DNA from 3 places in the Anoxybacillus andreesenii genome. Region 1 is predicted to be linked to each of the others. Evidence: predicted binding sites of a transcription regulator. Region 1 holds the regulator's gene; each other region holds the start of a gene.
What was found. Region 1 encodes LexA, which represses DNA repair genes until DNA is damaged. Its sites were predicted from a motif close to CGAACATATGTTCG; they were not measured.

Region 2: the regulator LexA is predicted to act here: its motif matches at 3,450-3,463, upstream of uvrB (excinuclease ABC subunit UvrB).
Region 3: the regulator LexA is predicted to act here: its motif matches at 7,394-7,407, upstream of J2S07_RS18550 (Y-family DNA polymerase).

What each region holds. Positions count from the first base shown of each region.
Region 1 covers NZ_JAUSTU010000004.1:229,480-239,361, reverse strand. The annotation lists gene hfq (RNA chaperone Hfq) at 1-80, shown strand, start outside; gene spoVK (stage V sporulation protein K) at 285-1,232, shown strand; gene hflX (GTPase HflX) at 1,393-2,652, shown strand; gene J2S07_RS06395 (methionine gamma-lyase family protein) at 2,668-3,939, shown strand; gene J2S07_RS06390 (MerR family transcriptional regulator) at 4,030-4,440, shown strand; gene glnA (type I glutamate--ammonia ligase) at 4,454-5,788, shown strand; gene lexA (transcriptional repressor LexA) at 6,295-6,918, opposite strand; gene yneA (cell division suppressor protein YneA) at 7,071-7,379, shown strand; gene J2S07_RS06370 (YneB family resolvase-like protein) at 7,372-8,028, shown strand; gene J2S07_RS06365 (DUF896 domain-containing protein) at 8,101-8,334, shown strand; gene tkt (transketolase) at 8,564-9,882, shown strand, end outside.
Region 2 covers NZ_JAUSTU010000019.1:595-10,476, reverse strand. The annotation lists gene uvrA (excinuclease ABC subunit UvrA) at 1-1,387, opposite strand, end outside; gene uvrB (excinuclease ABC subunit UvrB) at 1,395-3,374, opposite strand; gene J2S07_RS16565 (DUF2207 domain-containing protein) at 3,667-5,388, shown strand; gene J2S07_RS16560 (hypothetical protein) at 5,415-5,699, opposite strand; gene J2S07_RS16555 (amino acid ABC transporter substrate-binding protein) at 5,833-6,648, shown strand; gene J2S07_RS16550 (amino acid ABC transporter permease) at 6,635-7,336, shown strand; gene J2S07_RS16545 (amino acid ABC transporter ATP-binding protein) at 7,354-8,088, shown strand; gene J2S07_RS16540 (hypothetical protein) at 8,107-8,490, shown strand; gene J2S07_RS16535 (iron-containing alcohol dehydrogenase) at 8,703-9,882, shown strand, end outside.
Region 3 covers NZ_JAUSTU010000027.1:11,541-21,422, forward strand. The annotation lists gene J2S07_RS18505 (DUF1700 domain-containing protein) at 1-236, opposite strand, end outside; gene J2S07_RS18510 (PadR family transcriptional regulator) at 229-549, opposite strand; gene J2S07_RS18515 (MFS transporter) at 1,141-2,361, shown strand; gene J2S07_RS18520 (GNAT family N-acetyltransferase) at 2,460-3,221, shown strand; gene J2S07_RS18525 (DinB family protein) at 3,268-3,729, opposite strand; gene J2S07_RS18530 (GNAT family N-acetyltransferase) at 3,823-4,410, opposite strand; gene ant(6) (aminoglycoside 6-adenylyltransferase) at 4,428-5,300, opposite strand; gene J2S07_RS18540 (iron-sulfur cluster biosynthesis family protein) at 5,329-5,655, opposite strand; gene J2S07_RS18545 (YolD-like family protein) at 5,694-6,029, opposite strand; gene J2S07_RS18550 (Y-family DNA polymerase) at 6,083-7,342, opposite strand; gene narI (respiratory nitrate reductase subunit gamma) at 7,476-8,165, opposite strand; gene J2S07_RS18560 (hypothetical protein) at 8,193-8,468, opposite strand; gene narJ (nitrate reductase molybdenum cofactor assembly chaperone) at 8,475-9,077, opposite strand; gene narH (nitrate reductase subunit beta) at 9,074-9,882, opposite strand, start outside.

The sequences.
Region 1 (9,882 bases):
AGCTTGTCTATAAGCATGCTATATCGACCTTTGCACCACAAAGAAATGTGCAAATTGATTTAGAAGTACCACAATCATAATATTTATCAAGGGTCCCGCTTCGGTTTCGAGGTGGGGCCCTTTCTTTGAATTTGTTTGTTGAATACGGTCTAGCCCTTTTGATAATGAAATAACATTTTGCTGAATACATATAGAACAACAGCAAATTTCCTGGCAATGTATAGGCATTTGTCACGGATATAACATCATTTGAGTATACTGTTGAAAAATGTGAGGTGAACGCTTTGGATCAACCTTTTCGCATGAAAGATAACGGACAAATCAGCATTGTACTAAATTCACAAAAAAGGAAGACCGTGGCGAAAGACTTTCCAGAACCAAAAGTTGTTCCAAAGATCTTACCCCAGGAACACGAGGCCTTACGGGAAATAGAACAAGAGCTAGGGGCTCTTGTTGGAATGGAAGAAATGAAAAAAAACATCAAGGAAATTTATGCATGGATATATGTCAATAAGAAAAGGGAAGAAACGGGCTTGAAGGCCGGCAAACAGGCTCTTCACATGATGTTTAAAGGAAATCCGGGCACCGGAAAAACAACGGTCGCAAGGTTAATAGGCAAGCTTTTTCAAAAAATGAACGTTCTTTCAAAAGGACATTTGATTGAAGCTGAACGAGCTGATTTAGTTGGTGAATATATCGGCCACACTGCCCAAAAAACAAGAGATCTTATTAAGAAAGCAATGGGGGGAATTCTATTTGTCGATGAAGCCTATTCCTTGGGGCGTGGTGGAGAAAAGGACTTTGGGAAGGAAGCCATTGATACAATGGTAAAGCATATGGAGGACAAACAGCATGATTTCATCCTCATCCTTGCCGGCTATTCAAGGGAGATGGATCAATTTTTGTCCTTAAATCCAGGACTCCATTCGCGCTTTCCCCTCGTCATTGATTTTCCAGACTACACAATCGATCAATTGATGGAAATTGGCGACAAAATGCTCCAGGAAAGAGAATACTCGCTCAGCTATGAAGCAGAGAAAAAAATCCGGGAGCATTTATTTTGGATAAAAAATTCACCAGGTAGAACAAGCTTCTCGAATGGCCGCTATATGCGAAATCTCATTGAGAAGTCGATTCGTGCACAATCCATGCGGCTGCTTCTGCAAAACAGCTTTGACCGGCACGATCTCATGACCCTCAGAAGCAATGACCTCGTATTCGAAAAAGAATAGCAAAGGGATTCAGTCAGCAAGCTGAATCCCTTTGCTTGTACAACAGCATCTCTGCTATCATAAAAATATGGTACCTGGTACCGCCCGTGGATTTTTGGGTGGTTTTGTCCATGTGGGGTGGACAGTATACCCCATCACGTACAGTAGGAGGAGTCTATTAGTGGAGCAAAGAAAAGAAACATTGGAAAAGGTCATTGTCGTTGGCTGTCAAACAACAGATGATGATTTAAAATATAAGTACTCGATGGATGAATTAGAGTCATTAACCTCCACGGCAAAAGGGGAGGTTGTGGCAAAATTAATTCAAAAGCGGGATCGCATCCATCCGTCTACCTATATAGGCAAAGGGAAGGTTGCTGAATTAAAGGCATTAGAGGAGGAGCTTGAGCCAGATCTGATCATTTTTAATGATGAATTATCTCCGAGTCAGGTGCGCAATCTTTCATCAGAAATAAGTGTGCGGATCATTGATCGTACCCAATTGATTCTGGATATATTTGCGGGGAGAGCTCGGTCAAAGGAAGGAAAGCTACAGGTGGAGCTTGCACAGCTTCAATATTTATTACCGAGGCTTGGCGGACAAGGTATTCAGCTTTCAAGGCTTGGGGCAGGGATCGGGACAAGGGGACCTGGGGAAACGAAGCTTGAGTCGGATCGTCGCCATATCCGCAGGAGAATTGACGATATTAAAGGACAGCTATCAGTTATCGTTCAGCATCGTGATCGTTACCGCGAGAGAAGGAAAAAGAATAAGGCCCTCCAAATTGCTCTTGTCGGCTACACGAATGCGGGGAAATCAACCCTTTTCAACCGTCTGACAGAGGCAGATGCCTTTGAAGAGAACCAATTATTTGCAACCCTTGACCCGATGACAAGAAAGGTGATCTTGCCAAGCGGCTTTGGGGCACTCCTAACCGACACCGTCGGGTTTATCCAGGACTTGCCAACAACATTAGTGGCAGCATTTCGCTCCACACTGGAGGAAGTGAGGGAAGCAGACTTCATTCTCCATGTCGTCGATAGCTCTAGCCCGGATTATTATCAGCATGAGGAGACCGTTCATAAGCTCCTAGAGGAGTTAGAGGTACAGCAAATCCCCCAGCTAACCGTTTATAACAAAAAGGATATAAAGCATCCGGATTTTGTGCCGACCGCCAAAACAGAAACGGTTCTTATCAGCGCTTTTGATGAAGGGGATCAACAGCAGCTTAAGCAAAAAATTGAAAAAATACTCCTGCAAATGATGGAATATTATCATGTTGAAGTACCCGCAACGGAAGGAAGGCTTCTGTCACAGCTCAAAAATGAAACTATTTTGCGCGAGTTAAACTTCGATGAAGAGAAACAGCTATATGTATGTAAAGGGTATGCATTAACAGATCACAAAATCTCGGGGCAGCTGAGAAATTATTTTGTTTAAGAGAAGGAGAACACCATGTTTCAACAATTAACCTATGGGGATAAATTAGAAAAAATCATCAATGAGGTTGAGGCTCAAATAGGTGCTTTACACAAAGAAATAGATGCACGTATTGACCGCAATCAATTCCGTGTCCTTTCAAGCTTTCAAAATCACCGTGTAAGTGATTCTCATTTTATTCCGTCAACGGGCTATGGCTATGATGACATCGGTCGAGATACCCTAGAAGAAATTTATGCCGAGGTGTTTGGCGGTGAAGCGGGACTTGTAAGACCACAAATTATTTCTGGTACCCATGCCATATCCATCGCATTGTTCGGTGTTTTAAGGCCAGGGGATGAACTTTTGTACATAACAGGAAAGCCCTATGATACGCTCGAGGAGATTGTCGGTATTCGTGGAAATGGAGTAGGCTCTCTGAAGGAATATGGAATTTCCTACGAAAGTGTCGCTTTAACCAACGAAGGACAGGTCGACTATGAGGCTGTCCAACAGAAAATCAAGCCGAATACAAAAATGATCGGGATTCAACGCTCAAAAGGCTATGCCAATCGCCCATCCTTTACGATTCAGCAAATAGAAGAAATGATTAAGTTTGTCAAAGAAATTAAACCGGATGTCGTTGTCTTTGTAGACAACTGCTACGGAGAATTTGTAGAGGAGCTAGAGCCGTGTCACGTCGGAGCCGATTTAATGGCTGGCTCCTTGATCAAAAATCCTGGTGGGGGCCTTGTTAAAACAGGTGGTTATATCGTGGGAAAAAAAGAATGGGTCGAAAGCTGCTCTTACCGCTTAACTTCACCCGGTATAGGAAGAGAGGCCGGAGCATCCCTCTATAGCCTCCAGGAGATGTATCAAGGTTTTTTCATGGCTCCACATATTGTCGGACAAGCGTTGAAGGGGGCAATTCTAACAGCGGCAACGCTAGAGAAGCTTGGTATGAATACAAACCCGAAGTGGAATGCGACCCGAACCGATTTAATTCAATCCGTTCAATTCGATGATCGGGATAAAATGGTTGCCTTTTGTCAGGCGATTCAGTTTGCCTCACCAATTAATTCTCATGTGACCCCATATCCTAGCTATATGCCAGGCTATGAGGATGATGTGATCATGGCTGCGGGGACCTTTATTCAAGGGGCGAGCATTGAACTAACGGCGGACGGCCCAACAAGACCGCCATTTGTAGCCTATGTTCAAGGGGGCCTTACATACTCCCATGTGAAAGCGGCCATTTGTATTGCACTTAATCACCTTTTGGTAAAAGGGCTTTTACAGCTTGAATAAAAATGATGTAAGGAAACCTAACATCTGCTTGACAGGAAACCTAACACTCTTTATAATAAAACCATGTTCGAAAGGTGGAGTTAAAATCAAATGAGCGGAAGTGAAATTCGTCGAACGATGCCTCTCTTTCCAATCGGTATTGTCATGCAGCTAACTGATTTAACCGCAAGACAAATTCGTTATTATGAAGAGCATCAATTGATTTCTCCAGCCCGGACAGAAGGGAATCGAAGAATGTTTTCCCTTAACGATATTGACCAACTGCTTGAAATCAAAGACTTGATGGACCAAGGTGTGAATCTTGCAGGAATTAAACGTCTTTTTGCATCGAAGAAAAACGAACCGATTTCAGAAGAGATAGGGGAGAAACCAATCAGGCGCGAATTGTCTGATGATGAACTAAGGAAGCTATTAAGGACAGAGTTCATGCAAGCAGGACGGTTCAACCAGTCATCTTTAAAGCAAGTCAAAATGAATCGATTTTTTAGGGCTAACAACTAGGGAGGCGCGTGGCATGTCTAAGTATTCAAAAGATGATATTAAAAAAATGGCAGTGGAGCAAAATGTAAAGTTTATCCGACTGCAATTTACCGACATTTTAGGAACCATTAAGAATGTTGAAATTCCGATTAGCCAGCTTGAAAAAGCGCTAGGAAATAAGATGATGTTTGATGGTTCGTCAATTGAAGGGTTTGTAAGAATTGAAGAGTCTGATATGTACCTATATCCCGACTTAGACACATGGGTCATTTTCCCTTGGACTGCCGAAAAAGGGAAGGTAGCTCGTCTGATTTGTGATATTTATAATGCGGACGGTACTCCGTTTGCAGGGGATCCGCGCAACAATCTTAAGCGTGTCCTTAAAGAGATGGAGGAGCTGGGCTTTACCGATTTCAATCTTGGGCCAGAGCCAGAATTCTTCCTATTTAAGCTTGATGAAAAAGGGGAACCGACCCTTGAATTGAATGATGCCGGTGGCTATTTTGATCTTGCTCCAACAGATTTAGGGGAGAACTGTCGCCGTGACATTGTATTGGAGCTTGAAGAAATGGGCTTTGAAATTGAAGCTTCTCATCATGAAGTAGCTCCAGGTCAGCATGAGATCGATTTTAAATACGAAAATGCCGTTACCGCTTGTGACGAAATCCAAACGTTCAAACTTGTTGTTAAAACGATTGCTCGTAAGCATGGTTTACATGCGACCTTTATGCCAAAGCCATTATTTGGCGTAGCAGGTTCTGGGATGCACTGTAACGTTTCTCTATTCAAAAATGGGGAAAATGCATTCTTTGATCCGAGAGGGAACTTAGAGCTTAGTGATACGGCTCGCCAGTTTATCGCAGGTGTCATCAAGCATGCACCGAATTTCACGGCAGTAACCAACCCGACCGTGAATTCATATAAACGCTTAGTCCCTGGTTATGAAGCACCTTGCTATGTGGCATGGTCTGCCCAAAACCGCTCACCACTAGTTCGTATTCCAGCATCGCGTGGTTTAAGCACACGTGTAGAGGTACGTAGTGTAGACCCATCTGCCAATCCGTACCTGGCAATGGCGGTGATTTTGGAAGCTGGTTTAGACGGTATCAAGAACAATTTAACTCCGCCAGAACCAGTAAACCGCAATATTTATGCGATGACAAGAGCCGAACGCCTTGAAGAAGGAATTGTTGATCTCCCGTCAACACTCGCTCAAGCTCTCGATCTACTCCAGGCAGATGAAGTCATGACCGCTGCCCTTGGCGATCATATTTTGGAGCATTTCCTTGAAGCGAAGGAGATTGAATGGGATATGTTCCGTACCCAAGTTCATCCTTGGGAGAGAGAACAGTATATGACGATGTACTAGACGCAATAAAGGGACAGTGTTCATCACTGTCCCTTTATTGCGTTTCGCTTTTCTTATATGTTGACATCCGCCGGACTATATATTCTGCTTGGAGCAGGGAAAAGACAAAGAATAGAGGAATAAAGACCATAATGATCTTTCTATGCCAATCCAAATTATGTTTCATAACAAGGGATGAAGCAAGAAGACTAGTTAAAAAATTCATTAGTATAATACCCATTTTACCCATCCTTTAGCTTTTGGGTATAGCTTTCCTCAATACGATTAGAACATACAAAAAAGCAGGGAAGTCCCTGCTTTGAAAGGTTTTGATTAAGGCTCTTTTCTCAAACATTGTTGCTTTTGAACAACAAATAATTGGAAAAAACGATGGTTGATGCAGTCGATCTCAAGAAACAACTGAGAAAAGTGCTGCTCAATCTATGCGTATCGCACACTTAGTTGGAAACGGAATGGCCGGTGTTAAGGACATTCCAGAACCACAATCCGTGCGAAAACAGCCTTGATTAATGAATATGTCTATAAACCCCGATCACTTTTCCGAGAATCGATACATTCTTCAAAATAATCGGTTCCATAGTGGAGTTCTCGGGCTGCAGGCGAATATAGTCTTTTTCCTTGAAAAATCGCTTTACTGTTGCCTCATCTTCCTCCGTCATTGCTACCACGATATCTCCATTACTTGCAGCCTGCTGCTGTCTAACAATAACGTAATCTCCATCAAGGATCCCTGCTTCAATCATACTTTCTCCCATAATTTCCAGCATGAAAACATTTTCATCCGCTGGGGCCAATCGCTCTGGGAGAGGAAAATACTCCTCCACATTCTCGATCGCGGTAATTGGTAAACCAGCCGTTACCTTCCCCACAACAGGAACATTGACCACCTTGCTCTTTGGAATACTTGATTCCTCATCAAGATCAAGAATTTCAATCGCACGTGGCTTCGTAGGATCCCTTCGAATCAAACCTTTACTCTCCAGTCTTGCTAAATGACCATGTACTGTAGAGCTTGAAGCTAAACCTACCGCCTCTCCTATCTCTCTAACGGATGGTGGGTAGCCTTTAAGCTTTACTTCATCTTTGATAAATTCGAGAATATCCTGTTGCCTTTTTGATAGCTTCACCATACTTTCCCCCCTCGTCTTCTATTTCTTGTTTCAATTATAGCATGTATTTCCAACTGATACAAACATAAGTTCGAATTTTTGTTGACTAAGAATATATGTTCGATCTATAATTAGGATAAATCGAACATATATTCTTAATTGAGGTGGTTTTAATGAAGAAGATTTGGAGTCAATATTCCTTTGCAATTTTATTAATTGGTTTGAGTTTTTTCCTTGCATTTGTTCTATCAGAGAAATCTCAAACACCGATAAATGATGAATATCTATCAATAACAGTGGAAGAAGGAGACTCCTTATGGGGGCTGGCACAGCTGTATGATCATAATATGTCCTCTAAGGAATTTATTAATTGGGTCAAGAAAATAAATCAAGTTGATGAGAATATTATCATCGGTCAATCGCTCATTATCCCTGTTAAAAAGGACGATTTACTCGTTGCAAGAGGAGAGAATAATGAGTAAGGCAGTTATTTATTGCCGTGTCAGCACAAAGAAGGACACGCAAGAAACATCACTTCTTAGACAAGAGGAAGAATTACTAGCTTTGGCGCGTCAATATCATTTTGATGTCGTGAAGGTCGTTAAAGAGCAGGCGAGTGGCTATGATTTGGAACGGGATGGAATTTTAGAGGTTTTGTCATTAATTAAAGATCCATCAATTGATGCTGTACTGATTCAGGATGAAACTAGATTAGGTCGAGGAAATACAAAGATCGCTTTGCTTCATTGTATAAGAAAAGAAAATGTGACTCTCTATTCGATCACCCATAATGGAGAGCTTCAGATTTCGGAATCAGATTCTATGGTGCTTCAAATCGTAGGAATTGTCGAAGAGTATCAGCGAAAATTACATAATATCAAAATAAAAAGAGGAATGAAAAGGGCTGTTCAAGCTGGGTATCAGCCCCAAAATAATCTCAAGAATTTGAACTCCAGCAGCGGAAGGGAAAGGGTAGAACTGCCTATTGAGGAGATTGTTCGGCTCAGAAATAACAATTTAACCTTTGAAGAAATTGCTGCCACACTACGGGGGCTTGGTTTTCCTATCTCAAAAGCAACGGTCCATCGTAGGTATCAAGAATTCTTGGACAAAACCGATGATCCTAAATGATGAGCTCTTCTCCCTTGAAATCGAGTTTGGTTTTTAGTAAGATCATTCTTGCGAAAGAGAGGGGTTTATAGAATGCTGTCAAAACAGAAATTAGCAAGAATTAATGAGCTAGCAAGAAAAGCAAAGCAATCACGATTAACAGAGGAAGAAGCAAGAGAACAAACACTTCTTCGTAAAGAATACCTTGAAACTTTTCGCTCCTCGATGCTGAATACCTTAGAAGGAGTTACAATTGTTGATCCTAATGGCAAAGACGTCACTCCTGAGAAACTAAAACAATATAAGAATCGAAAAAAACTTCATTAAAAAGGAATACACTTTGATTGTATTCCTTTTTTGTACATCTTTTTGCGAGTGGAACATAAATCTAGCACATATCATCATCCTCTAGTGGCAAAATAAGTACAAATCGGCACTTTTTTCCGAGAATATTGGGATAACCTGTTGTGAAAAAAATAGGACCCATATATATTTAATAGGTAGAGCGTTTTTTTCGGACACGATTTCGTAAAAATATTAGGAAGGATTGATAACTATGTTTGGACAAGTAGATACATTATCGATCAACACGATCAGAACATTATCAATTGATGCCATTGAAAGGGCAAACTCTGGACATCCGGGCATGCCAATGGGAGCGGCGCCGATGGCCTATACACTTTGGACGAGGTATATGAACCATAATCCACAAAACCCGCAGTGGTTTAATCGTGACCGTTTTGTCCTTTCAGCTGGACACGGGTCCATGCTTTTATACAGTCTGTTACATCTATCTGGCTATGATGTCACGATGAATGACCTTAAGGAATTTCGTCAATGGGGAAGCAAAACTCCCGGACATCCTGAATACGGACATACACCTGGTGTGGATGCTACGACTGGTCCACTAGGTCAAGGTATTGCCATGGCCGTAGGGATGGCGATGGCAGAACGACATTTAGCCTCTGTATACAATAAGGATCAATACGAAATCGTTGACCATTATACATATAGTATTTGTGGTGATGGCGACTTAATGGAAGGAGTTTCCGCTGAAGCAGCTTCACTTGCTGGTCATCTTAAGCTGGGAAGATTAATCGTCTTATATGATTCAAATGATATATCATTGGACGGGGATTTAGATCGCTCCTTCTCTGAAAGTGTTGCAAAACGTTTCCAATCCTATGGTTGGCAGTATTTACGAGTAGAAGATGGAAATAATTTAGAAGAAATTGCCAAAGCTATTGAAGAAGCAAAAAGTGATGAAACACACCCGACTATGATCGAGGTTAGAACGGTCATTGGCTATGGTTCACCAAATAAATCAGGAAAGTCCGATGTTCACGGGGCTCCACTTGGTGCCGATGAATTAAAGCTAACGAAGGAAGCATATAAATGGACCTTTGAAGAGGATTTCCACGTTCCTGCTGAAGTGTATGAGCAGTTCAAGAAGTACGTACTTGAAAATGGAGTAAAGAAAGAAAAAGAGTGGAATGACCTTTTTGAATCCTATAAGAACGAATATCCTGCATTGGGCGCCCAGCTAGAAGCTGCAATCAAGGGAGAGCTTGTTGAAGGCTGGGACAAGGATGTTCCTGTCTATGAAGAAGGAAAGAGTCTGGCAAGCCGAGCTTCATCAGGTGAAGCTTTAAATGGGATTGCCAAGAACCTGCCATACTTTATTGGTGGTTCTGCGGATTTAGCGGGCTCAAACAAGACAACGATCAAAGGAGTAGGCGATCTCACATCTGATTCCTATGATGGAAGAAATATTTGGTTTGGTGTACGTGAATTCGCGATGGGCGCTGCACTTAATGGAATGGCGCTTCATGGTGGGCTAAAAGTATTCGGTGGAACCTTCTTTGTTTTCTCTGA
Region 2 (9,882 bases), on a different contig from region 1:
TTTCGCGGAAAATAACATTGGCAATTTGCTTTTCTTTATCCGTTAGTGTGATGCCATCGATTTTGTCAAATGCTTCCCGAATCGATAGGGAGGTGATAAACCCGATATTCTCCCCATCAATCAGGACTGCTAAGCTCTCTTTTTTCAGGCGTTCTCCCTTACAGGTTGGACAAGGCTGTTCGGCCATGTACTTTTCCATTTGCTCTCGAATATAATCAGAGCTTGTGTCTTTATAGCGCCGTTCCACATTCGGAATGACCCCTTCAAATTGAATCCAGTTTTCACGTACCTGTCCGAAATCATTTTCATAATGGAAAAAGAGTTTTTCTTCCCCAGAGCCATATAGGATTTTATCCGCCTGCTCCTTCGGAAGCTCTCCGAACGGAATATTCATGTCGATGCCGTAGTGGTTGCATACGGCCTCAAGCAGCTGTGGATAATATTGGGAGCTGGTCGGTTCCCAAGCAGCGATTGCCCCTTCTTTTAAAGACAATTCACGATTTGGGATTACCAAATCCACATCCACCTCAAGCTTCGAGCCAAGTCCATCGCAATCAGGACAAGCTCCGAACGGACTATTAAAGGAGAACATTCTTGGCTCCAATGCCCCGATCGAAAAACCACAAATCGGACAAGCGTGAAGTTCACTAAATAATAGCTCCTCTTGTCCAATTACATCAATGATGACTCGGCCTTCTCCTAGCTTTAAGGCTGTTTCCAGTGAATCAGACAAGCGCGCACTAATCCCCTCTTTAATGACAATCCGATCGACGACTACTTCAATGGAGTGCTTTTTGTTCTTATCAAGCTCGACCTCATCGCCAAGGTCGAACATCTCTCCATCAATACGAACGCGAACAAAGCCCTGTTTCTTAATGTCCTCAAGGGTTTTAACATGGGCTCCCTTTTTCCCAGAAACAATGGGGGCAAGCACTTGAAGCTTTGTTCTTTCCGGATATTCCAGAATTCGATCGACCATTTGCTCAATCGTTTGTGAGGTAATCTCGATACCATGATTTGGACAGGTTGGCCGTCCAATTCGGGCAAACAAGAGACGCAAATAATCATAGATTTCCGTTACCGTACCAACGGTAGATCGAGGATTTCGGCTCGTTGTTTTCTGATCAATTGAAATCGCCGGAGACAATCCTTCAATCGAATCGACATCCGGCTTGTCCATTTGTCCTAAAAATTGTCTTGCATAGGCAGATAAGGATTCGACATAGCGACGTTGTCCCTCTGCATAAATGGTATCAAAGGCCAAAGAGGACTTCCCTGAACCAGAAAGTCCTGTCAGCACAACAAGCTTATCTCTTGGAATAGTGACATCCAGATTTTTTAAATTGTGTGCCCGAGCCCCTTTTACAATTAATTTCTCCATTGCCATTGCTTCGTCATCCTTCCGCCTTCAACTCTAAAATGAGATCACGCAATTCAGCCGCTCTTTCGAAGTTGAGGGCTTTTGCTGCTTCCTTCATTTCCTTTTCCATATCGGAAATCACTTTTTCTCTTTCCTTCTTGTTTAGCTTTCCAAGCTTCTGGGTTGCTGTGTACTCTTCTGTTTCCTCCGCCGCAATCGTTGCACGGATGGCATCACGAATATCCTTTTGGATCGTCATCGGTGTGATGCCATGCTTTCGGTTATATTCCTCTTGAATTTCACGACGACGCTTCGTTTCATTAATGGCAAGCTCCATCGAATTCGTGATCCGATTCGCATACATGATGACATGGCCATTGGCGTTACGAGCCGCCCGACCGATCGTCTGGATCAGCGAACGTTCAGAACGGAGGAAGCCTTCCTTATCGGCATCCAGAATCGTCACTAAGGAAACCTCAGGAATATCCAAGCCTTCTCGTAAAAGGTTGATTCCAACAAGAACATCATATTTTCCAAGTCGTAGCTCTCGAATAATTTCAATTCGTTCGAGCGTTTTAACCTCGGAATGCAAATACTGCACCTTGATGCCAATCTCTTTTAAGTAATCGGTTAAATCCTCTGACATTTTTTTCGTTAAGGTCGTGACAAGCACGCGCTCATTGCGCTTTACTCGCTCCTGAATTTCTCCGATTAAATCATCAATTTGTCCCTCAATCGGCCGAACATCAATAATTGGATCCAAGAGTCCGGTTGGACGGATAATTTGCTCCACCATCTTCGGAGTATGCTCGATTTCATAGGGACCTGGAGTCGCTGAAACATAAATGATCTGGTTAATATGATCCTCAAATTCATCAAATTTCAGCGGACGGTTATCCATGGCCGACGGGAGACGGAAGCCATGATCAACAAGGACCTGCTTTCTGGCTTGGTCCCCGTTATACATACCTCGCACCTGTGGCAGGGTCACATGGGATTCATCAATGACCATGAGAAAATCCTTCGGAAAATAGTCCAAAAGTGTGTATGGTGTAGAACCTGGTGGCCTTAATGTCAAATGCCTAGAATAGTTTTCAATCCCTGAGCAAAAGCCCATTTCTCTCATCATTTCCAAATCGTATCGGGTTCTTTGCTCAAGCCGCTGGGCTTCAAGGAGCTTGTCATTCTCCCTTAACTCCTTCAGCCTCTCCTCCAGCTCCTGTTCAATATTCTCAATGGCGACACGCATCTTTTCTTCCCGAGTAACGAAGTGAGAAGCTGGAAAAATGGCGACATGCTCACGCTCACCGATAATTTCCCCTGTTAGCGCATCGACTTCGCGAATGCGGTCAATTTCATCCCCGAAAAATTCAACTCTCAAACAATGCTCATCCTTTGAGGCTGGAAAAATCTCAACGACATCCCCGCGCACACGGAAGGTTCCGCGCTGAAAGTTGATGTCATTCCGTTCATATTGGATATCAACCAATCGATGCAAGAGCTGATTCCGTTCAATTTCCATCCCCGTTCTTAAGGAGAGGACGAGCTCCCGGTATTCCTCTGGAGAACCGAGACCGTAGATGCAGGATACGCTGGCGATGATGATAACATCCTTCCGTTCAAATAAGGACGAAGTAGCAGAGTGACGAAGCTTGTCAATTTCATCATTAATGCTGGCATCCTTTTCGATGAAGGTATCTGTCGATGGCACATAGGCCTCTGGCTGATAATAATCGTAATAGCTGACAAAATATTCAACAGCATTATTCGGAAAGAACTCTTTGAATTCACTGTATAGTTGCCCAGCAAGGGTTTTGTTATGGGCAATGACCAATGTCGGCTTGTTGATTTCCTTAATTACATTAGAAATCGTGAAGGTTTTTCCCGTTCCTGTTGCGCCTAGCAAGGTTTGATGCTTCTTTCCTTCACGGATTCCTTCAACAAGCTGACGAATCGCTTCTGGCTGATCCCCTTGTGGTGAATATTTGGAGACTAACTCAAATTGATCCTTCACTTATACTCCACCTTCTCCCCGTAAAATTCATATTCCCATTCTACCACAAACATCCAAAAACTAACCAATAATATGCGAACGAATATTCGTTTTTTTATGTAAAGCTTTGTTATATTTAATTGTTGCTTTTAATATCGCCTTATACGTGTACGTTCACGAGAGTTTTCGTACCGAAACTAAGGAAGGGCAATTTTAATAATTGCCCCTATTCACGTACACATATAAGGCTGAAATATCAATGAAACTTTATATTCGTATCCTACGTATTAATAAAAAGATGGAGGTGTTCGTGATGAGATGGAGGTTGAAAGCTTTCCTAGTGCTTTTCATAGGTGCTATTGTGGTCCCATTCTTTTTTCCAAGCGTCAGTTATGCAGTTGATTATTCCATTACCGGTGTCCAAATCGATGCCTACTTACAGGAGAATGGGGATGTAGCGGTAACGGAAAAACACACCTATGCATTTGACGGAAAATTTAATGGAATCACTAGAGAAATTGTTCCGAAGAATGGAACGAAAATCATGAAGCTAAAGGCGACTGAGAACGGAAAGTCGCTGCGGGTTGAGAAAGAGGAAGATCTATACAAAATCCACCGCAAGGGCAAGGAAGAAACCATTACGGTTGAGATTGCCTATACCATTAAAAACGGAGTCGACGTATATGCAGATGTAGCTGAATTTTATTGGCCTTTCTTTGATGACCGAAATGAATCCAGTTATGACAAAATGAATATTATCATCCATCCGCCAAAAGAGACAAAAGATGTCATTGCTTTTGGATATGATACGGCCTTTGACAAGGAAGAGATGTTAGCAGATGGCTCGGTCCTGTTCCAGCTCGGCGAGGTTCCCTCTGGTGAAAATGGCGATATTCGCGTCGCCTACAATGCTGCCCTTTTTCCAGGGGCAACTATAACAGCAGATAAAATGATGAAGGAAGAGATATTGGGAGCGAAGAAAAAGCTCTATGAACAAGCAGTTGCGGACATGAAAATGAGAGAGAAGCTCTCTAAAATCGCACTGTTCATCATACCGATATTTTCTGCCCTATTACTGATTACCATTATCCAGATGATCATAAGAGAACGAATGAAAAAATTAGGCGTTGAGCAAGCCATCCAACAGGCTTTCTTCATCCCTGATGAGAAGCTTAGCCTCCCCGCTACCATTCTATTTATCAAAGGGACCTCCTATCAACCCGGTGAGGCGATGTCAGCAGCACTTCTTGATTTAGTTAGGAGAGGCTATGTTGTCAAAATGGAGGACAACCGTTTTCAGCTTGTCAAACGTAGTGGTGGGTTGTTGAAGCATGAACAAGTATTAGTGGATTTCCTCTTCAATGAAATCGGTACGGGGGACGAATTTACATTTGATAATCTCAGAACCTATATGATGAAGAAAAAGAATCATGAAAAATTCCAGACTCAAACCTTAAAATGGCAGCAAGCCATACGTCAAGAAATAAAGGGGAAGAAGCTGTATGATCAAAATGCAGGAACCCGCCTGTTCCTTTTGATTGCCGGCTTACTATTGTTTCCATTTCTGTTCCTATTCCCTATTTATGATTTGTTTGGATGGTTTACCGCAGCACTTATTCTAGCTGTTACTTATTTCGTTCTTGCCGCATCCTATATAACGAAATCATGGGATGGATGGATGATCGTTAAGGAATGGCGATTTTTGGAGAAGGGGCTACCGAAGCTGTCCCTGAAGGAATGGGAAGATCTCACCAATGACGAACAGATGCGAGGGTTTATTTATGGCATTGGCATGAAGGATGAGGGGATCATCGAGAAGAACAAAGAATTTGTTCAGTCCTTCAAGCATCCTTTGGAACATGTACACAATCATGGAGATGCTCTGAACATGCAGACGATGCTTCTTATCGGTCCGTATGCATCGACCCATTTTCACTCAGCCTACAAAACAAGCCAGTCAACCACAAGCAGCTCATCATCTTCATCGACTGGAGGCGGAGTTGGCGGCGGGGGCGGCGGTTCAGGAGCATTCTAAGCTAAAGAGGAGAGCCAAGAATTTTTTCAGGCTCTCTTTTTCACGTCTTTCCTTTGACCTAACTTTCTCCCAATTAAAATTCCTATGAGTGAAAAGATGGGATAGTAGATCATAATAGCTATCCCCTTGCTGCTATCCTCCAATGCTACGACATATGCCAATCCAAAGCTTGCCAATGCCCCGATGAAATGTCCAAATCCCCCGTATGCGGCCTTATACTCCTCTTTTCTTATCTTAATTAAACCGATTATCAAGCCTCCAAAAACTAGGATGATTCCATAAATAATCGTTGGAATTTCTTGAACTGACATCCTGACCACACCAAACCTTCATACTAGATTTCCTTATTGTATCACGAGAAAAAAGGTTATAAAAAACAAATAGAGACAAATAATGATAGTGACAACAATTTTTGGATAAGACCTGGTTAAAGGAGGATACGCATTGAAGAAGAGACGACTATTTATCGGCATCATACTTTGTATGGTTCTTTTGCTTGCGAGTTGCGGTACTAAAAATAATGAAACAAAAGAGACTGGAGACGGTGCTGAGTCGAAGGATGTATTAGCAGAAATTAAGTCCAAAGGGAAGCTATTGATTGGTACGGAAGGCACCTACCCTCCCTTCACCTTCCATGATGATAAAGGTGACTTAACAGGGTTTGATGTAGAAATTGCCCGAGAAGTAGCAAAACGGTTAGGGGTGGACGCTGAATTTTTGGAAACACAGTGGGATGCCCTATTTGCTGGGCTTGATGCGAAACGGTTTGACATGATTGCAAACGAGGTGGGCATACGGGAGGATCGGCAGAAAAAATATGATTTCTCAGACCCTTATATTACATCTTCCGCTGTTCTAGTTGTCCCGAAGAATAACAAAGACATTACTAGCTTCGAGGAGATCGAAGGATTGAAAGCAGCGCAATCTTTGACAAGTAATTACGGTGAGATGGCAAAGGAGTACGGAGCTGATCTCGTTAGTGTCGAAGGCTTTAATCAGGCGATTGAACTGTTAACCTCCGGCCGTGTGGATGTGACAATAAACGACAATTTAACTGTTCTCGATTATTTGAAGCAAAAGCCAAATGCCCCGATTAAGATGGTTGCTACCCATGAGGATGCTTCTCATAGTGGCCTTGTGTTTCGCAAGGGTAGTGACACCTTGGTAAAGGAAGTCAATCAGGCACTTAAGGATATGATTGACGACGGGACTTACCTCAAAATCTCTGAGAAATGGTTTGGTGAAGATGTACTTAAATAATGTCATGCCTACCCCCGAAAGATGGGATCAACTGATCGAAATTGCAAAAAGTTCCCTCCTGCCACTTTTGGAGGGGGCTGTTTTTTATACCATTCCATTAACCTTGATTACGTTTTTATTGGGAATTTTCCTTGCCGTTGTAACAGCACTAGCCAGATTATCTAACATCAAGCTTTTTCAAATCATTGCAAGAATTTATGTTTCTGCCATACGTGGCACCCCTTTATTGGTTCAGCTTTTTATCATTTTTTATGGCTTGCCGACGATTGGCATCACTATCGACCCATACCCATCTGCTATCATTGGCTTCTCCTTAAATGTCGGGGCCTATGCGTCAGAAATTATCCGCGCGGCTATTTTATCGATCCCTAAGGGGCAGTGGGAAGCGGCCTATTCGATCGGAATGTCTTACGGCCAGGCGATGCGAAGAATTATTTTACCCCAGGCGGCACGCGTATCGGTCCCACCCTTGTCCAACACATTCATTAGCTTGGTAAAAGATACCTCCTTAGCAGCTCTTATTCTCGTAACTGAAATGTTTAGACGGGCCCAGGAAATTGCCTCAACAAACTATGAATTTTTGCTTTTGTATAGTGAAGCGGCCTTATTATACTGGATGATTTGCTTTATTCTTTCGATGGGACAAGGAAGAATTGAAGCGCGACTTGATCGATATACGGCAAAATAAATAGAGGAGTTTCTAGAATGATTTCCATTCATAATCTTCATAAAAGCTTTGATCAGTTAGACGTTCTAAAAGGAATCAATCTTCAAGTGGATAAAGGAAATGTCGTGGTCGTCATTGGTCCATCAGGTTCTGGGAAGACGACTTTACTAAGATGCTTGAATGTTCTGGAGGAGCCGACCAAAGGTGTCATTTCTATCGGTGATCAGACCTTGGATTTTTCGAGGCGGATTGGAAAGAAGGAAATAGCCGCTTTTCGTAGAGAAACAGGGATGGTTTTTCAAGGCTATAACCTTTTTCCCCATATGACCGCTTTGGAGAATGTCATGGAAGGACCTATTACAGTCAAAAAAGAAAACAAGGATGAGGTGCGAAAAAAAGCAGAAGCCTTGCTGGGAAAGGTGGGACTCGGGGATAAGAAGGATTTCTATCCGTTTCAGCTTTCCGGTGGTCAGCAACAGCGGGTCGGAATTGCCAGAGCTTTAGCGATGGAGCCGAATGTGATGCTATTTGACGAACCGACATCTGCCCTGGACCCCGAGCTAGTGGGCGAGGTCCTCAAGGTGATGAAGGACTTAGCAGCTGAAGGCATGACGATGGTCGTTGTCACCCATGAAATGCGCTTTGCTCGCGAGGTCGCCAACGAGGTGATATTCATGGAGAATGGATTTGTTGTTGAAAGAGGCGGACCAGAGGAGGTATTTGGCGCTCCAAAGGAGGAGCGGACGAAGGAATTTTTGCGGATGATTCAATAGGGGAGAGAGGGGGCGACCTTGTTCGTTTCGGAAGAGGGTCTGCTTTTCGTTGCTATGGCGACAACTCCGCTTCTTTTTTCGCTTGGCTTGTCGTCATTGATGACCTATGGCGTCAACTCCTCTTCTTTTTCGGCCAACTTGCAAGAAAGAAGACAAAAAAATAGAGAAGGTTTCCCCTCTCTATTTTTAGGAAAAGTCAAACTCATCTCCATCGTTTCTCCAAAAATTAGTTTAGTTTTGTTTGTTTTTGTTTACTTTCATAAAATCGCCGTCACAAATTTAACATACATTAATAGATTTTCCATATCAAGGATTCCCTTGTTGAAAATGTTAGTTAATATAATAGTTTTCATAACTTATTCACACAATTGGAAATCTTTCCAAATTATTTACACTACTTAATTGGGAAAGTTTTTTAAGAACAAAGCTTATAAAGCCAACCAAAATTGCCTGGTTGGTTTTTTTCATAATCCTTTTAATCATTTAATAAGGTTAATATATAGGTATTCTCATATTTTTAGTATTTTCTGAATATTATCTTGATGCTAAACAGTGAATTACGATATATAAAGGATATACATATTTTTTGATCTTTCAAAAAGTGAGGTATTGTTATGTACGAGTTGTATTGTCGAACCTATCAAGGAATAATGAAAGTGGGTTCCGGCCTTCTGCCATGGCGTGAACCTGAGCTGCTTAAGGGAGAAAATAGCTTGAGCAAACTACCCAAGCTGATCAAGGATAAAAGGATTGAAGGCGTTTTAATTGTTACAGACCAAGGAATTACTTCCATTGGACTGATGGATGAGTTTCTACAGGGATTAACAGCTGAAGGGATTCATTATTTCGTATATGATAAAACCGTTCCAAATCCAACGATTGATAATATCGAGGAGGCCTACTCGATGTATAAAGCAAACCAATGTCAAGGCATTGTGGCATTTGGCGGAGGTTCACCGATGGATTGCGCCAAAGCCGTTGGTGCTCGAGTAGCGAGGCCCAACAAATCCATTCCTAAGATGAAAGGCGTTTTTAAGGTTTTGAAGAAGATTCCGCCATTGTTCGCCATTCCAACAACAGCTGGGACTGGTAGTGAAGCAACGCTTGCTGCAGTTGTATCCAATAGCGAGACACACGAAAAATACGCCATTATGGATACCTCACTCATTCCCCACTACGCTGTTTTGGATCCACTGCTCACGGTAGGGCTACCGCCACATATTACCTCTACAACTGGGATGGATGCCTTGACCCATGCGGTTGAAGCCTACATTGGTAGAAGCAATACAAAGGAGACTACTCAGTGGAGTATTGATGCGGTCAAACTCATATTTGAAAATTTGTATGAGTCCTACTGTAACGGAACGAACCTTACAGCTCGAACAAATATGCAGCAGGCTGCTTACTTGGCGGGAATGGCTTTTACTCGTGCATATGTTGGCTATGTTCATGCAATTGCCCATACCCTTGGCGGCTTTTACTCGGTTCCACATGGTCTAGCAAATGCGATTATCCTCCCTTATGTTCTCGAGTATTATGGCGAGTCCGCCCATAAGCCATTAGCTGAACTAGCTGATTTGGTCGGATTAACTGAGCCTGCTGATACAACTGAACAAAAAGCAACTAAGTTTATTGAGGCCATCAAACAGTTAAACAAAAAAATGAACATTCCCACAAAGGTGAGCGGAATTGTAGACCGTGATATTCCGCTAATGGTCGAACGTGCCTTAAGGGAAGCAAACCCGCTTTATCCTGTTCCGAGGATTTTATATAAGGAAGACTTAGTCAAGCTTT
Region 3 (9,882 bases), on a different contig from region 1:
GACAGCCCTTTTTTAGCAGTGCTTGATTCATTGTCTAACCCTTTTACTGCATATTCAGCTAAAATTTGCGAGGCTACAAGAGCCGGCGAGCCCAGTTTCGCAACAACCTCTGCCGTATTTTCTTCTCCCGCTTCTTCAAAATATTCATTATAAAAATCTAGCGCAGCATCTATTTCTTCATTAGGCAATTTTTTAAGCTTACGCCGCAATGCCTTTAAATACTCTTCCCTACTCATGCTTTTCTCCCCCTAATAGGACTGAATCAATTTTTTGCTTATAATCTATCCACTCTTCAAGCAGTTCTTTGTACTTGGCACGACCACTTTCGGTAATTCGGTAATAGCGTCGATTTCTCCCTTGATATGATTGATCATAGGTTGTTAAATAATCCCCTTTCTGTAGCCTGCGGAGAACTGGATAAAGGGTCGATTCTGAAATATCCATTACCTCACGAACTTGCTGCGTAAGAGAATACCCGTATGCATCCTCCTTTGCTAGTACGGCAAGTACGCAGGCATCAAGTAAAGAGGAACCGAGCTGAAATGACATAACTGTACACCTCCATTTATTATACATGAGCACATATTATACGTCATATAATATTATTAATAGCCATATTATATGGCGTATAATATATAGTGTCAATATTTGATTTATCAATTTTTAAAAATAATTGTTTTCCATTTCAAACAAGGAGCTTTCATATTCCCATAAAAATCCTTAAGGATGACCGAGGATAACTGATAAAATATCCATCCGACACTTGTAAAAGTGGAAAAAACAGTGTAATATGAAAAACACTAATATACGAAAGGGTGACCATAGGGCGATGATCTTATAATCCTATTCTAAAAAGTACATTCGTTAATCAATCACGAAGTCATTTTTGAATGGGATTAGTCTATACTTTTATAGAGAAAGATGATCGCAAGCTTAGTACACGGTGTACTATGTCTTTTTCTATGGTACTGATGAGACCTCCTATCCTTAAATGACGGATAGGAGGTTTTGATTTTCATTGAGAATATGTGGCTTTCCGCAGACGGCACTAGGTAGAACGATTACTGAGGTAAACATTGCGATATATAAAGGGAAAAATCATTATAAATTTGCTAAACCGAATAAGAAAAGAGGAATGTTATGTCACAATTATTAAACAACCGTTTTGTTCGAGTTATTTTGCTTTCCGCATTATTTCTGCAAATCGGGATTTGGGTTCGAAATTTTGCCATTTTGTTATTTGTCATGGAAAAGACGAAGGGAGATCCTTTTGCTGTCTCCATGATTTCTGTCGCTGAATTTGTTCCCATCTTTGTTTTTTCATTCATAGGTGGTACCTTTGCCGATCGGTGGAGACCAAAGAGAACAATGGTTTGGTGTGATATACTCAGCGCCGTCTCTGTCTTTGCTGTTCTCATCACACTCCATTTTGGTTCCTGGAAAATCATCTTTTTCGTTACGCTAATTTCAGCCATTCTTTCACAATTTTCTCAGCCTTCAGGAATGAAGCTATTTAAAATGCATTTAAAACCTGAGTTAATTCAATCCGCAATGTCCATATACCAAACGATTTTTGCTGTGTTCATGGTATTTGGACCTGTGGTCGGCACACTCGTATTTCAGAAATTTGGGATCGAAATATCCATTGCCATTACAGGGGTAGCCTTCCTTCTTTCTGCTGCGATGCTCACCTTTATTCCAAAGGATCATCAAATGGAAGTCGATCAACAAGGAACCTCCATTCTCGATGAAATGAAAAGTGGCATTCGCTATGTATTAGAGAAGAAAGAATTGAAACTTCTTGGGTTATGTTTTTTATCAGCAGGACTTGCAATGGGATTAATTCAGCCTCTTAACGTATTTATTGTGACCGATCGGTTAGATCTAGCGAAGGAAAGTCTTCAATGGCTGTTGGTTGCGAATGGGGTTGGAATGATATTGGGAGGAGTGGTTTCCGTTATGTTTGCTAAATCGGTTCCTCCCCAAAGATTATTAATGATCGGCATGTTCGTAAATGCCATTGGAATGAGTGTCATCGGATTCTCAACTAATCTCCCGCTCACACTTGCAGCCGAATTCGTTTGCGGGTTGTTTTTCCCTTGTATACAAATCGGGATTAACACGATGATCCTGCAAAATACGAAAGCTGAGTTTATCGGAAGAGTAAATGGTACCTTAAGCCCCCTTTTCACGGGGGCGATGGTCTTAACAATGAGTATTTCTGGGAAAATGATGGAGAAATCTTCAATTGTTACTGTTTTTGAGTTATCCGCATTTCTCTTTGTAATTGGCTTACTTGTTATGTTGCCGCTTTATAACCTGAAGGCAACAAACGCTGAAGGCATGCTTTCAAAAGAGTAGATTTTGAATGTTGATAGAGGTTGATGATAGATAAGCATAAGCCACTGAGGCAGTCTCAGTGGCTTATCATCAAATTTTCGATTTGTGGAGTGATAGATATGGGGTTTGTTCAAATCACAAAAAATAATATCGAAACTGAACACATATGCTGTGCATTAGGAGCAAAACATTATGAAAATGCAGTAAATGAGAAAAAACAATGGCTAGCAGAACGAATGGATGAAGGCTTAGTTTTTTATCGCTTAGACAAAAGAGCAAAAGTATTTATAGAATATTTGCCTGCTGAAATGGCATGGGTTCCTGTTAATGCACCAAATTTTATGTATATCAACTGTTTGTGGGTTTCAGGAAGATATAAAAATCACGGTTATGCAAAGCAATTGTTAAATCATTGCAAAGAAGATGCCATCAATCGTGGGATGGATGGGATTGTACATATTGTTGGTAAGAAAAATATCCCGTTTCTAAGTGAGCAACGTTTCTTTGAACATGTGGGATTTGAGGTAGTAGACCAAGCAGAACCTTATTTTCATTTAGTAGCATTAAAGTGGAATGAACAAGCTGTTATACCTTCCTTTAAAAATCAGGTAAAATCTTTTTCTGATGATGAAGGCATATCCATTTATTACACAGCTCAATGTCCATTTGCTATTGGGGTATTGGAAGAACTAAGAAAAATAGCGAAAAATAAGAGTGTTCCTTTTAAAACTTTTAAGATGCAGACTAAAGAAGAAGCACAAAATGCACCAACTATATGGACAACTTTTGGTTTGTTTTATGACGGGAAATTCATTACACACGAAATAATCAGTCCGAACAAATTTGACAAATTGTTAACAAAACTATTAGAAGAAAACTAATCAAGAAATAGACCTTTCTCTTTAAAAAAAGGTCTATTTCTATTTTTCAGCGTTTTCCTTCTTTTTTTAGAAAGGCTTCAATTTGTTTTTTATGGTGCTCATCATGATGGATGAAGATTTGGACAAACTTTTTGTATGTATATTCCTCATTGTCGATGATAAAAGTCGTCGCTTCATCATATTTTTCCTCCAATAAACGAAGCAGCTGCTTTCGCGTCTGAATGAGGTCGTCAATAAGTGCATGTAAGGAATCATAGGACCGTGCAAATGCAGCAGCCTCTTGGTTAAGCTGTTCAATATCTACGAAAGTTAAATTAGCACCTTCTGACATATGAGGGACCATCATTTCTAACGAATTTTTATCCCAATACATAATATGCGTCAATATCTCCCGAAGAGACCATTTTCCCTCCGAAATAGGCTTCAACCATAAATCTTGAGCCATCTCCTTTAATTTTTCAACCCAAATTAAGAAACTTGCAAATTGGTTTAATTCCTCGATTCTCATACCATGCATCCCCTTTCCATCCTCACGACTTTAGACTGGTATATATTACTAATTATAACAAACAAACGTTCTCTAGTAAATGCCTAAAACCCTTTATTCAAACTTTTTCTCAAAGCAAATGCATTCATGAACTCTTTTAAATTTTTTCTTAATCGTTTCTTTATCTTCACCTACATAATGGGCATATGCCTGGATAGGATATAATCCTGATATTTCTGACATCATGATCTCTTTTAGTTCATCTTCACCATCCATGAATACCTGTAAATACGACTCCACCTGTTCAAACCGATTATTTTTGTACCAATTATTTACCCATTGATCATCTCTAGTCCATGCCTCTAGACGATTAAGCCCTTTTTCTTTTGCTATTTTTTCAGCTTCATATAATAATTGACTACCGATACCTTTTCTACGATGGTCGGGGTGAACAGCGATATGCCAGATCATCCCTCCTAAACCTACACCTCTTGAACAGACTGTTCTCTCCACAACTTCGTATTCTATATCTATTAATCCAACCACCTGATCATCCTCTATCGCAACAAGTTCAATGGCTGGATTGTCGTATTTCTCCTTTTCTTTAAGAACATTGTCATAGTATGCGGTATCCAAAAAGGATAATACCCGACACCTTACCCAACCTATTTCATCTTCACTTCGGTAAGCTCGAATTTCCATGACTTCCTCCTGTTGTATTATTTTACTGTCCTACTCTTTCCATAGGATCGATAAATCCTCTCCATATATCTCGTAATCGATTCATCATAATCTGGATAATGAATCCCTAGAGTAGTGGAAACAGACTTGGAGAACTTTCTAAACAGCTCATAACAAGTGAACAAAGCCTGCCACCTATTTTGTTCATCATTCAGAGTATAAGTCGAAAGCAATTTTTCCCAATCCTCTTTTGAGAGATAGCGTTCCATAAATTTATAGTTTTTCCCTACACTAAAGTCAAAACCATGATCAAACCCGATTTGCCAAGACATCATTCTTAACAAGTTAGGCCTTACAATTTCATTTAGATGATCAATTGCATACAGGATTTCTTTTCTTGCCAATCCTTTTACCACATAGGTGGAAACCCACCAAAATTCATTACAGCAATCATCAAATTCCCTCGCTGTCGGCTTTTTAATCCAGTAGTGACGATCATTTGGGACCACTTCCTCTTTGACGAGTCCATCCTTATCAAGCAAGACTTCTACTAAACCGTCACTCTTGCAAAAATAATCCTGAACTTCTTCGATTGGAATGAGCGTTAGGTCTATTCGGTTACCATCTTCAAATAGCATGAGATAGGAAAACCAATTCCCTAGCTCTGGCGGAAAAAGCTCCATGTCTTCAGGTTTTTGCATGATTAAGCGCTTCCCAAAAATATCAAGCCAATGATCATTCTCTTTGAAAGAGTCCATGTCGGTCACAAAATAAGATATATCAAAATCTCGGAATTCGTCAGGAGGAATGTTTTTGTTTGTACGCGAACCTTCTAATGTTACTAATCGAATTCTTGGATCTTTTCTAGCAAACTCCATTAACATATCCATCATTTCTTTTTCACTTCTCATTTTATTGATGATCTTTCACTCACCTTACTTATCCGATTTTATTCAAAAAACTCATTCGTGGATTTAAATATTCATTCGGGCTCTTTAGTTGAAAGCTGTTATTGCTTGGGGAAAAATCAATGATGAGTTCGTCGTTTAAAAAAACTTCTTTGGATTTCTCCACATAAATCGGACCGATACTCGTTTCGATGGCACGATCGTCTTCGTCAATTTCACTCACAAGCCATAATGATGTTACCCCGCTCATCACACAGCCGCACCCCTCTGTTTCATATTTCAGCTTAAGATAGCCCTCGTGCTCTCCCTTTTTCTCAGCAATTTTCTGCACGGCTGTAGCGGTAATGTTTATTTCCATGATGCATTCCCTCCATTCCACGACAATTGTAACACAATTTACTCATCCATTAGCCTCACATCGGAAATAGAGGAAAGAGAAATTCGATGTACTTCTCCGAATTGGTCTACCACATGCAATTTCCCGTTCAAGTCATCCCAGTAGTGAATGTTTCCGATGACTAGCTCGTACTTTCGATTGTGATAATGAGTAATCATCAAGTCTTTACCAAATTCCATTGCTTCAGAAATCGTTTCATTCATCACCTCTAAGTATTGCTCGTCGATTTCTCTTGCTTTTTCATATTCATCCTCCTTCGCCCAATCCCGTAAAAGTTTTACATGCTCAGGCAGCATCATAGAGGTCCATTTCATTTTTCCACGGTCACGGATCATCACCGTCATCTCCTTAGGCTGTTTTTGTTACGTTTGTTTTTATTGTAATATCCTTACATTTTATGCCCACCTACAAGCTTTGCCCGCTCTCTCGCTGTACCTGCATTCGTGTAGGACACCGCTCTTAATAATGCACCAGGTCCGTAACGACCCCGTATACGGTCTACGACATAGCCTAGCTCCCGTTTTTTCCAACCATTTAGATCAAAAAGATTCAGCTGGTATTCGTTGTCATCGACAATATTACCTAAGGAAATCATAATTTTTCTCACCGTCTTGCCTTCGTAATGCTCTTCAAACAGCTCGAGACAGACACGATACAGCTCCATCGTCACATTTGTCGGCTCGTCAATCGTGCGTGAACGATAAAAACCGCCGCCGAATTCATCCTTGCTGTAGCCAACGCCGAAGCTAATTGTTCGACCACCCTTGCGCCCAAGCCTTGCACGCCTTGCCACCTCCTCACACATTTCCAGCACAACCGCTTTAATTTCCTCCACGTCCTTGTAGTCACGAAGTAGAATTTGACTTTTTCCAAAGCTGACTTGCCCCTCCATAATAGGAGCACCGACTTTCGACAAATCCACCCCCCATGCATGATAAAAAAGCTGATTACCCATGACTCCGAACTTTTTCTCTAAGCTTTCTAAATCATGATGGGCGAGCTGTCCCACTGTAAAAATTCCCATGCTATTCAGTGTCTTTTCGACCCTTCTTCCAATCCCCCACATTTCTCTTAAGGGCGTTACCGGCCAAAGCCTGCTTGGAACATCTTCATAGGTCCATTCTGAAATCCCCTGTTTTTTTGCATCCAAATCCATACAAAGCTTCGCAAGCAGCATATTCGGACCAATCCCGATCGCACATGGGAGCTGAAACTCTCTATCAATATCATCACGAATTTTGTGAGCAATCGTGCGGGCATCTCCCCATAGATTTAAAGCCCCATCCACTTGAATAAAGCTTTCATCGACGCTGTACGTATGAATCGCTTCCTTCGGAACATAGCGATGAAAGACGCGGGTTATTTCTAGAGAAACACGCATATAGGTCCTCATTTTCGGTTCGACAATGTGTATACGTGGATCCTCTGGAATTTCAAATCGCCGGGAGCCTGTCTTCACACCAAATTCCTTCTTTAATTTCGGAGAGGCAGCGAGAACGACGCTCCCCTGTCTTTCCTTCGCTCCAACCACAGCAAGATAGCATTCAAGCGGATCAAGGCCTTCCATAACAGCCGAACAACTTGCGTAAAAGCTCTTCATGTCTACACATAAAATTTTATTTTGCGGTAGTTTGCTGTAGTCGACCATTCTTTTCACCCTCGATAGGAACATTTGTTCTAGTTTATTCCTTATTTTAAGCGAATATACGTTCATTTTCAATGGGTGTTTGTGGAAAATGAAAATCACCTCCCGATAATGAAAGGTGATTTGACAATCTCGACTAGTTATTTTTATACCCATTCCGCGCCCGATACTGCTGGGGGGCACGCGCTGGATAGCGAGCCGGAAAACTGAACATATGAATAAGCTGTGTGAATGGAATAGATGCAAATAACAGAAAAGAAATAACAATATGAAGCTGAAAGATGAACGGTACTGTTGTCATCAGTTCATATTGGGGCTGAAAAGTGAATAAACTTCGAAACCAGGGCCCGATTGTTAGTCGATACTCATAAGCAACATACGTTGTATTGTAAATAAGCGTCATATAGGTTCCTAATCCGGCAATGATCAATAAAAGGACAACGGTAAAATAATCACTAAACCCCGCATGAGCATTGACTCTTGGATTTGTTGCTTTCCGAATAATCAGCACAATTAAGCCGATGACCACCATTAATCCGGCGACACCGCCACCCGCAATGGCAAAGAAATGATAGACCCCCTCGGTAACACCTATTGCTTCATAAAATTCAAGCGGAATTAATACGCCCATAATATGACCGACCAGGGCAAAAATAATCCCCCAGTGAAAAAGCGTTGATCCTACCCTTAACCATTTTTTTTCAAAAATTTCGGTTGATGGTGCGTGCCAGCTTTTCCCGCGAAATACAAAGCGGTAAAAAGAGGCGATAATTAAAATTGTGCCGCAAATGTACGGATAAACCGCCCACCAAAAAAGACCACTCATAGCTAACCCCCTCACAGAAAATGGTTTTTAATGCTCTAATGAAGAAACGACTAGTAAATTTATACATTTCATAGGGATTGGCGACCGATTCTGCCTTCCACAAGCTTGTTCGGGCGCCAATAAGGCCCCTTGGAGACCGATTTCGCTTTCCTCACGCTTATTCGGCCTCCAATAAGGCCCTTTGACGACCGATTCCGATTCCCACACGCTTGTTCGGGCGCTAATAAGGCTCCTTGGAGACTGATTTCGCTTTCTCTCCAACTGTTCAGTCACCTGTCCATCAAAATAACTATCAACTACCACACAAACCTACTGATAAAACATCGGATATGGCAATGGATCGAGATCTGCATCCTCCCAGGCGCTTTCTACGAGCTTAATTTCTTCCCTGCTAGGAGCCTCGAATACATAAAGAGTCAGCATCTCCAACAGAGCATGGTATGGATTATCTCGAGAAAGATGACCAACAATCCGGTGAAGAGCATAAGACAGGCGCCGCTCCAAAAGCTTTGTCTGCTCCCCCTCATCAGCCACAGCCAAGAGCTCCAACAGCATTGGAATATAGTCGGCTAATTCATCCGAAACACGCTCAAAGCCTAAATCCTCAATCAGCTTCTGCAGCTGGATGAGAGCCATACCTCTTCTGCGGCTGTCGCCAAGCTCCTGCGCCGTAAGATAAAGTCCTGTTTTTTCTTTATAGTCAAAGGTATCAACATAGAGCTCCTGCAAATCCTTCCAATCCAGCGCCATCAACGGTTGACAGCGTTTCACAAACTCCTTGGCAAGCTTCCGTGAAGAAAGATGTTCTTGAACCTCCGTCTCAAAATCAGCCAGCCCTCTAATAAAATCCTCATCTGGATATTCCAAAAAGCGAGCCATCAGCATGAGCAATTCTGCTTTTTCGATTTTCATCCGTTCTCACTTCTTCCATATGGATAAGTTACCATGCCTTCTGGGGGAGCGATATCCTCGATGCTGCACGCACCATAGCGATACTGCAGGTTATCATCCATTTCTCTTCTACCTGTTGGGATGACGAAGCGCTCATTGTATTTCGCAACCCCAAGCAAACGAGCCATATCCTCAAGCTCTTCAACCGATGTATCCGCTTCAGCGATCAGCTTGCTTTTTCTCACTTCATCGACACCCCCGACGGTTTTGGCACGCATATGAACACGCATGGCAACCATTTTTAAGAGGACGCGACGTATAACGGATACATCATCCGCTGCTAAAAGTGAGGCAAGGTATTCCATTGGGATGCGCATTTGATCAACTGCCGGAATAAAACCATCTGCACTAAGCTCCGCTTCATTCGTAATATGATTCATGATCGGGCTAAGCGGTGGCACATACCAGACCATTGGCAGTGTACGATATTCTGGGTGAAGTGGCAAAGCAATTTTCCATTGCATCGCCATTTTATAAATGGGTGATTCCTGTGCGCTTTTGATCCAGCTATCATTAATTCCTGATTTTTTTGCTTCCTCAATCACATGCGGATCATTCGGATCTAAAAATACAGATAGCTGGGACTCGTATAATTCCTTCGGATCCTGGACAGATGCAGCATCCTTCACGCGATCCGCATCATAGAGAACAACCCCAATGTAGCGAATGCGGCCCACACAGGTCTCCGAGCACACAGTCGGAAGGCCTGCTTCTGTTCGCGGATAGCAGAAATTACATTTTTCAGCCTTATGCGTATTCCAATTGT